Regions from separate parts of the Streptomyces olindensis genome, predicted to be linked through region 3. Evidence: riboswitches for the same ligand, from Rfam matches in the RefSeq annotation. Region 3 holds a riboswitch; each other region holds the start of a gene.
The links. A riboswitch is a leader RNA that binds a small molecule or an ion and turns the genes downstream of it on or off. The one in region 3 is predicted to bind cobalamin.
Positions count from the first base shown of each region.

Region 1: it holds a riboswitch for cobalamin, as region 3 does, so the genes downstream of both, ABZ948_RS32840 (energy-coupling factor ABC transporter permease) here and ABZ948_RS10900 (cobalamin biosynthesis protein) in region 3, are expected to answer to the same signal.
Region 2: it holds a riboswitch for cobalamin, as region 3 does, so the genes downstream of both, ABZ948_RS09650 (ribonucleoside-diphosphate reductase subunit alpha) here and ABZ948_RS10900 (cobalamin biosynthesis protein) in region 3, are expected to answer to the same signal.
Region 4: it holds a riboswitch for cobalamin, as region 3 does, so the genes downstream of both, ABZ948_RS15400 (ABC transporter substrate-binding protein) here and ABZ948_RS10900 (cobalamin biosynthesis protein) in region 3, are expected to answer to the same signal.

Region 1 is NZ_JBEYZD010000071.1:27,918-30,841, forward strand. It holds gene cbiQ (cobalt ECF transporter T component CbiQ) at 1-233, opposite strand, end outside; gene ABZ948_RS32835 (energy-coupling factor ABC transporter substrate-binding protein) at 239-613, opposite strand; gene ABZ948_RS32840 (energy-coupling factor ABC transporter permease) at 610-1,311, opposite strand; cobalamin riboswitch at 1,342-1,527, opposite strand; gene ABZ948_RS32845 (serine/threonine-protein kinase) at 1,655-2,924, opposite strand, start outside.
Region 2 is NZ_JBEYZD010000011.1:144,143-147,066, reverse strand. It holds gene ABZ948_RS09650 (ribonucleoside-diphosphate reductase subunit alpha) at 1-1,637, opposite strand, end outside; cobalamin riboswitch at 1,760-1,889, opposite strand; gene ABZ948_RS09645 (GNAT family N-acetyltransferase) at 1,943-2,449, opposite strand; gene mctP (monocarboxylate uptake permease MctP) at 2,691-2,924, opposite strand, start outside.
Region 3 is NZ_JBEYZD010000013.1:93,405-96,328, reverse strand. It holds gene ABZ948_RS10910 (inorganic phosphate transporter) at 1-947, shown strand, start outside; gene ABZ948_RS10905 (hypothetical protein) at 979-1,200, shown strand; cobalamin riboswitch at 1,355-1,475, shown strand; gene ABZ948_RS10900 (cobalamin biosynthesis protein) at 1,576-2,511, shown strand; gene ABZ948_RS10895 (cobyric acid synthase) at 2,514-2,924, shown strand, end outside.
Region 4 is NZ_JBEYZD010000020.1:53,865-56,788, forward strand. It holds gene ABZ948_RS15400 (ABC transporter substrate-binding protein) at 1-930, opposite strand, end outside; cobalamin riboswitch at 1,015-1,175, opposite strand; gene ABZ948_RS15405 (CoA-binding protein) at 1,270-1,698, shown strand; gene ABZ948_RS15410 (APC family permease) at 1,830-2,924, shown strand, end outside.

The DNA of each region.
Region 1 (2,924 bases), on a different contig from region 3:
GCGCCGGTCACGCAGAAGCCGAGCGGCACCCGGTAGGCCCGCCACAGCCGCCGGCCGGGCACACCGGCCGGACCCAGCAGCAGGGACAGCGCCGCCACGAGCACCAGGGCCGCGCCCGGCCAGGGCGGCAGCGAGACCGCCAGCACGGTGAGGCCGAGTCCCAGCACGGCCTTGTCCACGGGGTGGCGGCGGCGCCAGCGGCTGCTGTGCGCCGCCGCGTCGATCGGCAGCACGCGGCTCAGGCCCCGTCGGCCGGGGACTCCCCGGGGACGCCCGCGGTGGCCCGGTCGGCGGCCTCCTGACGGGCCGTGGCCCGTTCCTCGCCCTGGCGCCGGCCGCGCCGCAGACCGAAGTAGTAGGCGAGGACGCCCGCGCCGAGCGCCGCCTGGAGGGCGAACAGCGCCGACTCGATCTCCGCGGACGGCGGCTCGTACAGCGGCGAGAACCAGGGCTCGTAGCCCGGGTCCAGCTCGGTGATCGCCGTCTCCGCCTGGGCGTCCGCGCCGGTGAACGGCTCTTCCTTGTGGTCGCCGAGGCCGAGTGCGAGCGGCAGCACGGCGAGCGCGGCCACGGCGAGCAGCAGCACCAGGTTGATCTTCGTGTTCCGGTTCATCGGGCCACCGCCTCGGTCTCGGTCCGCGCGCGCTTGTCGGCGAGGAGCACGCCCAGCCGGGTCAGTTCGCCCTTGCTGGACTGCACCAGCAGCCGCATCACGAGGACGGTGAGCAGGCCCTCGCTCACCGCGAGCGGGATCTGCGTGACGGCGAAGATGGAGGCGAACTTGCCGAGCGCGCCGAGGAATCCGCTGCCCGGGTCCGGGAAGGCGAGCGCCAGCTGCACGCTGGTGACGCAGTAGGTGGACAGGTCGGCGACGAACGCCCCGCAGAACACGGCCCCCATCAGCGGCACGTCGTACCGCCGCAGCAGCCTGTACACCGCGTATCCGGCCCAGGGCCCGACGATCGCCATGGAGAAGACGTTGGCGCCGAGCGTGGTGAGGCCGCCGTGCGCGAGCAGCAGGGCCTGGAAGAGCAGGGTGATGGTGCCCAGGACCGCCATGATGGGCGGGCGGAACAGGATGGCCCCCAGTCCGGTGCCGGTCGGGTGGGAGCAACTGCCGGTGACGGACGGCAGTTTCAGGGCGGACAGGACGAACGTGAAGGCGCCGGAGGCACCGAGGAGCAGGGTGCTCTCGGGGTGCTCGCGCACTTCACGGGTGAGCGACCGGACTCCGTGGACGACGAACGGCGCCGACGCGACGCCCCAGGCGACCGCGTGCGCCGGAGGCAGGAAACCCTCGGCTATGTGCATGGCTCAGCAGACCCTCTCCAGCACCTCGTGGATGGTTGACGCGCCTTGGCCGGTCTCCTGGCTGACGGGTACCACCGCCCGTGCTCCGCCTTCCCGGGTCCTTCAGGACCCAGTGGCTGCCCGTGGGGGCTGGAGCCGGACTTCCCGATTCACAGTGGCGAGGGCCGCACCGGCATCACACCGGATTTCCCGTTCACCAAGGCGTGGTGACAATAAGGCCGGGATAAGGGCGATGACAAGCCACGCAGGGGGCGCGTGAGGGGGCGCCCGCTCGCACACCGGCGCATGCCGCCGCGGATCCGAGCGGGACGGGCGGCCCCGGGCCGCCGGACGGCGGGCCGTGTCAGTCGTCGCCCCCGTCGTCCCCGTCGTCGTCGCCGTCCCCGACCGGCCGGACCTTACGGGGCTTCTCCTGCCGAGGCTGCTCCGCCTGTCGCGGTGCGTCGGCGGTCGCCTCCTGCGTGGGGGCCGCGGGGCTCGGGGTGGGAGAAGGGGGAGCGGTCGACGGGGACGGAGTCGTGGGCGGAGTGACATCGGCCACGGTGCCGGCGGCCGGAGCGGTGTCCGCGCCCGGGGCGGAGGAGAGGGGCGAGGCGGAACCGCCGGACGGGGTGGCGGCCGGGCTACTCGCGGTCGGTGACGCGTCCGGTTCCGTGCCCTCCGTCGCCGTGTCGTCGGGGGAGAACCAGAGCATGCCGGCGAGCATCGCGGCGAGGAAGAGGGCCGCCGCGGCGATCGTCGCGGCCGCGCGCCGCCGGTCGCCGAGGCGGTCGCGGGGCGCGGCGCGGCGCGCGCGTCCGGCGTGGGGCGTGCGGGTGGTGAGCAGCGCGGGGGCGCCGGGCAGCGCGTAGGTGGTCACGCTGCGGGGCTCGGCGGGCGCGTACGCCCCGGGAGCGGCGGACGGCACCGGCGACGCGGCCTCCGGCAGCGGCTCGGGCAGCCCCCGCCAGGCGCCGCCGGCGAACCACTCGGCGGCCTGCTGGGCCGAGGGCCGGTCCTCGGGCTGCTTGGCGAGGAGCCCGAGGAGGTAGTTCTCGAAGGCCGGCGGCAGACCCGCGACACCGAGCTCGCGGGGCGGCACCGGGGCGCTGTCGAGGTGCTGGTGGAGGAGTGCGACGGCGGTGTCCGCCTGGAACGGCGGGCGGCCGCTGAGGAGCTGGTAGAGCACGCACCCCAGGGAGTACATGTCGGAGGCGGGCCCCGCGGGCTGCCCCAGGGCGCGTTCGGGCGCGAGGTAGAGACCGGTGCCCACGATCTGGCCGGTGGCGGTGAGCGCGGCCCCGGGATCGTCGAGGAAGCGCGCGATGCCGAAGTCGCCGATCTTCAGGGTGCCGCCCGCGTCCAGCAGCAGGTTGGCGGGCTTGACGTCGCGGTGGACGATGCCCTGCGCGTGCGCGGCGGCGAGCCCGGCGGCGGCCTGGGCGGCGAGGTCGGCCACCCGGCCGGCGGGGAGCGCGCCCGACGCGGCCAGCACCCCGGCGAGACTGTCGCCCTCGACCAGCTCCATCACCAGGTACAGCCGGTTGTCGTACTCGCCGAAGTCCAGCACACCGACCAGGTTCGGGTGGTTGAGACGCCCGGCGGTCTGAGCCTCCAGGCGGAACCGGGAGGCC
Region 2 (2,924 bases), on a different contig from region 3:
GCCTCGTACGCGGCGAGCATGATCCGCTCGGCGATGCGGGTGGAGAGTGCCTTGGCCTCGGGCGAGTCGAAGGGCAGGCGCAGCTTGAAGAAGACGTCCTGCAGGCCCATGGCGCCGAGGCCGACCGGACGCCAGCGGGCGTTGGAGCGGCCCGCCTGCTCGGTCGGGTAGAAGTTGATGTCGACGACCCGGTCGAGGAAGGTGACGGCCGTGCGGACGGTCTCGTCCAGCCGCTCCCAGTCGAGGTCGCCCTTGTCCACGAACGCGCCGAGGTTGACCGACCCCAGGTTGCAGACCGCCGTCTCCCCGTCGCTGGTGACCTCCAGGATCTCCGTGCAGAGGTTGGAGGAGTGCACGACGTGGCCCGGCTCGGCCGTCTGGTTGGCGGTGCGGTTGGCGGCGTCCTTGAAGGTCATCCAGCCGTTGCCGGTCTGCGCGAGGGTGCGCATCATCCGGCCGTACAGCTCGCGGGCGGGCAGGGTCTTCTTCGCCAGGCCCTTCGCCTCGGCGGCCCGGTACGCGGCGTCGAACTCCTCGCCCCACAGGTCGACCAGCTCGGGCACGTCCGCGGGGGAGAACAGCGACCACGGGGCGTCGGCGTTCACCCGGCGCATGAACTCGTCGGGGATCCAGTGCGCGAGGTTGAGGTTGTGCGTCCGGCGGGCGTCCTCGCCGGTGTTGTCGCGCAGTTCCAGGAACTCCTCGATGTCGGAGTGCCAGGTCTCCAGGTAGACGGCGGCGGCGCCCTTGCGGCGGCCGCCCTGGTTCACGGCGGCGACCGAGGCGTCCAGGGTCTTCAGGAACGGGACGATGCCGTTGGAGTGGCCGTTCGTGCCGCGGATCAGCGAACCCCGGGCCCGGATGCGGGAGTAGGCGATGCCGATGCCGCCGGCGTGCTTCGACAGCCGGGCGACCTGGTGGTAGCGGTCGTAGATGGAGTCCAGCTCGTCCTTGGGGGAGTCGAGGAGGTAGCAGGACGACATCTGGGGGTGCCGGGTGCCGGAGTTGAAGAGGGTGGGGGAGGAGGGCAGGTAGTCGAGGCGGCTCATGAGCCCGTAGAGCGCGGCGACCTCGTCCACCGACCTCGCGGTGTCGTCCTCGGCCAGACCGGCGGCGACGCGCAGCATGAAGTGCTGGGGCGTCTCGATCACCTTGCGGGTGATCGGGTGCCGGAGCAGGTAGCGGCTGTGCAGCGTGCGCAGGCCGAAGTAGCCGAAGCGGTCGTCGGCGGCCGTGTCGATCAGAGCGTCGAGGCGGGCGGCGTGGAGGCGTACGAACTCGGCGGTGCGGTCGGCGATGAGGCCCTCGCGGTGCCCGACCGCGACGGACTCGGTGAAGGACGTGACGCCCTGGGAGGCGGCCTCCTCGCGGATGCCGATCGTCAGCAGGCGCGCGGCCAGCCGGGAGTAGGCGGGATCCTCGGAGATGAGGCCGGCGGCCGCCTCCGTCGCCAGCTCGCGCAACTCCGACTCGTCGGCCCGCGCGGACCGGCCGCGCAGCGCGGCGGCGGCGACCCGGCCGGGGTCGGCGTCGGGGAGGTCGGCGGTCAGCTCGGTCAGGGTCCGCAGCAGCGCGGCACCGGGACCGTCGTGCTCTTTCTCTGCGGCTGAGACCGGATCGGCTGGCGCGATGGTCACGTGGGGCTCTCCCTCGCTCGGCAGGGGGCCTCGCCGAGGGCAGGGGGCAGCACGCGAGCGCACGCGGCGTCGCGTCCACCGGCCCATTCCACGAGGCCCGGACGTCAGGCACACCGGCCGGATGGCCGGGCGCACTGTCGGCAGGTCCTCGGACTGACGCCCATGCGCCCATAAAAGAGGCATGGATACACCGTTGCGGGACAGTTCCGGATTCGCACCGGATTCCCCTGCGGCGACAGCGAGCATGAGCATACATCTTGTGCCGGGTGAGGATCACGCCCCTATATGTTGTGTCGCGGATGACTTCAGAGCGTCAACTCGTAAGTGAGCAGCGTGATGTCGTCCAGGTGCGGGACCGGGTTCCAGTCCCGCTCCGGCGTGCGGACGAAGCCCAGGCGTTCGTAGATGCGGTGGGCGGAGTGCATGGTGCGCTGGGTCGACAGCACGATCCGTACGCAGCCCTCCGTGGCCCGTGCCCGGTCGACGCAGGAGCGCACCAGGGCCTCGCCGGCGCCCCGGCCGCGGGCCGCGCGGGACACGGCGAGCATGCGGATCTCGGCCTCGCCGGGGCCGGCTATGTCGGCCATGGGGCCGCCGGACGGTACGAACGTGACGCCGCCGAGCAGCTCGTCGCCCCGGAGCGCGACCAGGACCTCGGCGGCGGCCGCGCGCTTGGCCACGTCCTTCAGCTCGCCGAGGTACTCGTCGCTCTCACCGAAGTCCAAGAGGCCGTCCTGGAGGTAGGCGTGGGCGGTGATGTCACCGAGGGGGCCGTACTCGCCGGGTTCCGCCGGCCGGATGACGATGTCCATGGGCCGAGTGTGCCCCAGGGGAGGGACGACGGAGCCCGGGTTTCCGAGGCCGGTGGTCGGCGGCCGGGTTGCGGGAGAGCCGGGAGTGATTCCACGGAAGCAGGCGGCATCCCGAACCGGGTGAACCGGACCGCTTCCGGGACGCGATGGCGAGGCGTACGCGCGACCGGCCGGGGACGCGTACGACAGCGGGCCGCCGTGAGTGGTGTTCACGGCGGCCCGCTGTGCGTGTTCCCTGAAGCTAGTGGGCGGACCCGGCGGTCGCCGGCGGGAGTTCCACCTGCACCCCGGGGTCGCCCGCGTCCGCCGTGTAGTCCTCCGGCTTGGTCTCGTCGATGCCGTCGGGAGCCTTCACGGCCCTCAGGACGAACGTCAGGACCACCGTCACCACCACGTTCAGGACGAACGCCGTGAGGCCGATGTAGCCGATCTCGCCGATGCCGGGGATCTCCTTGGAGGAGCCGCCGAAGTGCTT
Region 3 (2,924 bases):
TCGGCCTGCCGTCCAGCTCCTCGCACGCCCTGATGGGCGGCCTGATCGGCGCCACGATCGCCTCGGCGGGCGTCGGCGCGGTGCACGGCGACGTGCTGGTCACGAAGGTGCTGATCCCGGCGATCGCCGCCCCGCTGGTCGCGGGCGTCGCGGCGATGCTCGCCACGCGGCTGACGTACTCGCTGGGCAGGAAGGCCGACGGCAAGGCCTCCGAGAAGGGCTACCGGGCCGGCCAGATCGCCTCCGCGGGCCTGGTCTCCCTGGCGCACGGCACCAACGACGCGCAGAAGACGATGGGTGTCATCACCCTGGCCCTGGTCGCCGGCGGCGCCGTCGCGCCCGACTCCGACCCGCCCATGTGGGTCATCCTCTCCGCGGGCATCGCGATCGCGCTCGGCACCTACCTGGGCGGCTGGCGCATCATCCGCACCATGGGCAAGGGCCTGACCGACCTCCGGCCGCAGCAGGGCTTCGCCGCCCAGACCAGCGCGGCGACGGTCATCCTGGCCTCCTCCCACCTCGGTTTCTCCCTGTCCACCACGCACTCGGTGTCCGGCGCGGTGATGGGCGCGGGCCTCGGCCGCAAGGGCGGCGTGGTCCGCTGGTCGACGGCGACGCGGATGTTCGTCGCCTGGGGCCTGACCCTGCCGGCGGCGGCCCTGGTGGCCGCGCTCGCCGAGTACGTGACCGGCTTCGGCGACTGGGGCACCGCCGTGGTGGCCGTCTTCCTCGTCGCCTCCTCGGCGGCCATCTGGAAGATCTCCCGGCGCGAGGTCGTCGACCACACCAATGTCAACGACACCGACGACGCGGAGCCGGCCGGTGTGGTCACCACGGCGATGGCCGCGGTGACGCCGCCGCCTGCGGGCGGCACCTCCGCCGACGTGCCGCCGATACCGGCCCAGGCCACCGCCGAGCGCACACCCTCCACGACCACCACGGTCTGACCCGCCCACCGGCAGCGAGAAGGAAGCAGAGATGAAGATCGACTGGGCGGCCCTCGGCTCCGTCTTCGGCGTGAGCCTCGTCGTCACCGTGGCCCTCGTGGGCCTGTTCACCCTCGGCATCACCGGCCTGTCGCGCCGCGAGCGCGCGGTCGCCGAGGGCGGGTCCGCGAGCCTCGCCGTCACGGGCGCGTACGCGTGCTTCGCGGCGTGCGCGGCGGCCGTGGGCTACGGGATCTATCTGATCGTGGCCTGACGGCCCGATCGCACAGCGTGTCCGCCGGGCGGCACGGGACCTCGGTCCCGTGCCGCCCGGTCGTCGTGTGCGCGAAAGGGGCGATGTGGGGTTCTCCACACTCTCCCCGCGCAGGTCAAGGGCAAGTTGACGGCGGTTCGCGGCCGTGGTGGACTTCCGGGGCCAGTACGGCGGCAGGAGAGGAAGCCGGTGTGAGTCCGGCGCGGTCCCGCCACTGTCACCGGGGTAGCCATCCCCCGGGAGCCAGGAACTCTCACCGCCGGTCTCGTCGAACCAGGGCGTGGACACCCTGAGTGAGGACACGTATCGCCATGCGCGGCTGCCGATCGAGGTTCAGCACCCCACCCCTGCCTGCCCTGTTGGCCGGCTGAGCCCATGGGTGCCGGTCGCGTCTTCGCGTACGGCGCCGCCGCCGGCCTGATCGGTGACCTGCTGCTCGGCGATCCCCGCCGGGGGCATCCGGTCGCCGCGTTCGGGCGGGCCGCGGGTGCCGTGGAACGGGTGTTGTGGCGGGACCACCGCGGGTGGGGCGCGCTGCACACGCTCGTGTGCGCGGGAGGAGCCGTCGCGCTCGGGGCCGTCGCCGAGCGTGCCGTGCGGTCCTCCGCCGTCGCCTCCGTCGCGCTCACCGGAGCCGCCACCTGGGCCGTCGTCGGGGGCACTTCGCTCGCCCGGGAGGCCGGGACCATCGGGCGTGCCCTGGAGGCGGGGGACGTGGAGGCGGCCCGGGCGCGGCTGCCGCATCTGTGCGGGCGCGATCCGCAGGCCCTCGACGCCGACGGGATCGCCCGGGCCGTGGTCGAGTCCGTCGCCGAGAACACCTCCGACGCGGTGGTCGGGGCGCTGGTGTGGGGGGCCGTGGGCGGGGTGTCGGGGCTGCTCGGGTTCCGGGCCGTCAACACCCTGGACGCCATGGTCGGGCACAAGTCGGCCCGTTACCGGCGCTATGGGTGGGCCTCCGCGCGGCTGGACGACCTCGCCGGGTGGCCGGGCGCGCGGCTGACCGCCGTCCTCGCAGTGCTGGCCGGGCCGGATCCGCGGGGGGCCGTCCGCGCCTGGCGGGCGGACGCGGCGCAGCACCCCAGTCCCAACGCCGGGCCCGTGGAGGCCTCGTTCGCGGGGGCGCTCGGGGTGCGGCTGGGCGGGACCCTGTCGTACGGCGGGCGGGTGGAGCACCGGCCCGTGCTGAACACGGACGGGCGGGCCGTCGTCCGCCATGACGTCGAGCGGGCCGTGCGGCTCTCGCGGCGCGTCACCTGGCTGGCGCTCGGGGTGTGCGCCGGCGCGCGGTTGCTGAAGAGGGGGAAGTGAGCATGAGCGGTGGGCTTCTCGTCGCCGGGACCACCTCCGACGCGGGCAAGAGCGTCGTGACGGCCGGGATCTGCCGGTGGCTGGTGCGGCAGGGCGTCAAGGTCGCGCCCTTCAAGGCGCAGAACATGTCCCTGAATTCGTTCGTGACGCGGGAGGGCGCCGAGATCGGGCGGGCGCAGGCCATGCAGGCACAGGCCTGCCGGGTCGAGCCGACCGCGCTGATGAACCCGGTGCTGCTCAAGCCCGGGGGGGAGCAGAGCAGTCAGGTCGTGCTGCTGGGCAAGCCGGTCGGTGAGCTGAGCGCGCGCGGCTACCACGGCGGGCGGCAGCAGAAGCTGCTCGGCACGGTGCTGGACTGCCTGGAGCAGTTGCGGGGCACGTATGACGCGGTGATCTGTGAGGGGGCCGGTTCT
Region 4 (2,924 bases), on a different contig from region 3:
GAGCAGCACGTACCGCTTGTGCCGGACCGCGTCCATGTTCCTCGTGGCCGGGTCGGACTCCAGGAAGGCGATCTTCTTCGCGGCGGACTCGGCGGTCTGCGACCTGCGGGTCAGGTCGCCGATGACGAGGACGTCCGGGTCGCGGTCGGCGACCGTCTCCCAGTTGACCTGCGGCCACTCCTGGTGCGTGTCGTCGAAGACGTTGTTCGCGCCGAGGGCCCGGGTGATGATGCCGGGCGCTCCGCAACAGCCCGCCACGTAGGGGGACTCGGAGTTGGCGAACCAGTACAGGAGGGTGACGTCGGAGGCGTCGATGCCCGAGGTGGCCTTCTTCATGCGTCGCTGGAGGGAGGCCACGAGCTCGTCGCCGCGTTGCTTCGCCCCGAACACGGCGGCGAGGTCGCGCACCTCGCCGTAGACGGTGTCGATGCCGAGCGCCTTGTCGCGCGCGCCGTCGCCGCCCCCCGAGTTGTCCTTGCCGGCGCAGTCGGACGGGGAGACGTACGTGGGCACGCCGAGCTTCTCGAACTGCTCGCGGGTGGCGACGCCGCCCTTGCCGAGGGTGGAGACGAAGGACGCGGCGACGAAGTCGGGGTCCTCGTCCAGGACCCGTTCGAAGGAGGGGTTGTTGTCGGCGATGCGCGGCACCCGGGCGTTGGCCTTCTCCAGCCCCTTCATCACGGGGTCGGTCCAGGTGGCCGTGCCCGCGAGGCGGTCGGCGAGGCCGAGGGAGAGCAGGATCTCGGTGGTGCCCTGGTTGAGGGAGACGGCGCGCCGGGGCGGGGCCGCGACGCGTACCTCGTGGCCGCAGTTGTCGAGGGTGACGGCGGCGGCCTTCGCGGGGGCGGGGCGTGCGTCGCCGCAGCCGGTCAGGAGCAGGGAGCCGGCCGCGAGCAGCACGGCGGCACGGGCGGGTCGGGCGAGGGGCACGGAAAACCAGTCCTCAGGCGTCGAGGGCCCGATCGCGGGGCCCGGTCGTACGGTGCTCCCCCGCCGCGCGCGGCCGCGGGGGCCGCCAGCAGGTCTTCGGACTCGGGTTCACCCGGATCGGGGCGCCTTCCCGGACGTCCGCACGACAGTCCAGTGGCCGAGGCCCCGCCCGTCCCCCTCACCGCTGCGCGTCAGTTCCGGATTCGCACCGGATTCCCTGACCCACGTACATGGGTTCGACTGGCCTCGGCAAGCTATCACGGGGTGCCGGGGAATCACCGCGCACCCTGCTTCGTTGTGCGGGCAGCAGTTCTTCCGCGACGTTCGAGGAGGCCGCCGGTGTACGGCGACGAGGCAACGGTCCGCAGGATCCTCACCGAGCTCGGCGACACCTGGGCCGTGGTGGGCCTGTCGTCGAACCGGCAGCGCGCGGCGTACGGCGTCGCCGAGGTGCTCCAGCGCTTCGGCAAGCGCGTCGTGCCCGTGCACCCGAAGGCGGAGTCGGTGCACGGCGAGCAGGGGTACGCGAGCCTGGCGGACATCCCCTTCGACGTGGACGTCGTGGACGTCTTCGTGAACAGCGACCTCGCCGGGGCCGTCGCGGACGAGGCGGTCGCGAAGGGCGCGCAGGCCGTGTGGTTCCAGCTCGGCGTCGTCGACGAGGCGGCGTACGACCGGACTCGCGCGGCGGGCCTGGAGATGGTGATGGACCGCTGCCCGGCCATCGAGATCCCACGACTTCCCCATCGCCGCGTAGCGGATTCCTGAAGCGATTGCCAGGAAACGCCCCTGCCCGGTCAAGGGCGTACAACTCGTCTTTCTGCCGCCGGTGACCGGTTCCTAGCCTGAGGCCTCTTGCTCGCTGAACTCTCCGAGTTCGTTGATGAGAGGCCCCTTGAATGGCAAGCGTCGACCAGGTGGCAGTGGGGGTGGACAGAAGCCCGGGCGGACTGCGCAGGGACGTCGGACTGATCGGGCTCATGTGGGCGTCGGTCGGGTCCATCATCGGATCCGGTTGGCTGTACGGCGCCGAGAAGGCGGTCGTGGCGGCCGGTCCCGCGGCGATCCTGTCCTGGCTCATCGGCGCGGTGGCGATCGTGCTGCTGGCGCTGGTGCACGCGGAACTGGGCGGCATGTTCCCGGTCGCGGGCGGCACGGCCCGCTATCCGCACTACGCGTTCGGCGGACTGGCGGGCATGTCCTTCGGCTGGTTCTCCTGGCTCCAGGCCGCGACGGTGGCACCGATCGAGGTCGAGGCCATGATCGGGTACGCGGGGCACTGGCACTGGGCGCAGGGCTTCCAGCACGCCGCGGACGGGACGCTGACGGCCGCCGGGTTCGTCGTCGCCGTGGTCCTCATGGCCGTGTTCGTCGTGATCAACTTCCTCGGTGTGCGGCTCCTGGCGCACACCAACAGCGCCGCCACGTGGTGGAAGGTGGCCGTCCCGCTGGCAGCGATCTTCATCATCGCGGCCGGCAACTTCCACCCGGGCAACTTCACCGAGCACGGCTTCGCCCCGTTCGGCGCCCACGGCGTGCTGAGCGCCGTCAGTTCCAGCGGCATCATCTTCGCCCTGCTCGGCTTCGAGCAGGCGATCCAGCTCGCGGGCGAGAGCCGCGACCCGGCGCGGGACCTGCCGCGCGCGACGATCGGCTCGGTCGCCATCGGCGCGGTCGTCTACCTCCTGCTCCAGGTCGTCTTCATCGCCGCCCTGCCCCTGGCGTCGTTCGCACACGGCTGGACCAAGCTCGACTACCCCGGCATCAGCGGCCCCTGGGCGGGTCTGGCCACCCTGCTGGGGCTCGGCTGGCTGAGCGTGGTGCTGTACCTGGACGCGGTGGTCTCCCCCGGCGGCACCGGCCTGATCTACACGACGGCCACCTCCCGCATCTCCTACGGCCTGGCCCGCAACGGCTACGCGCCGAAGATCTTCACGCGCACCGACGCGCGCGGTGTGCCGTGGTTCGGGCTGGTCGTCTCCTTCGTGACCGGC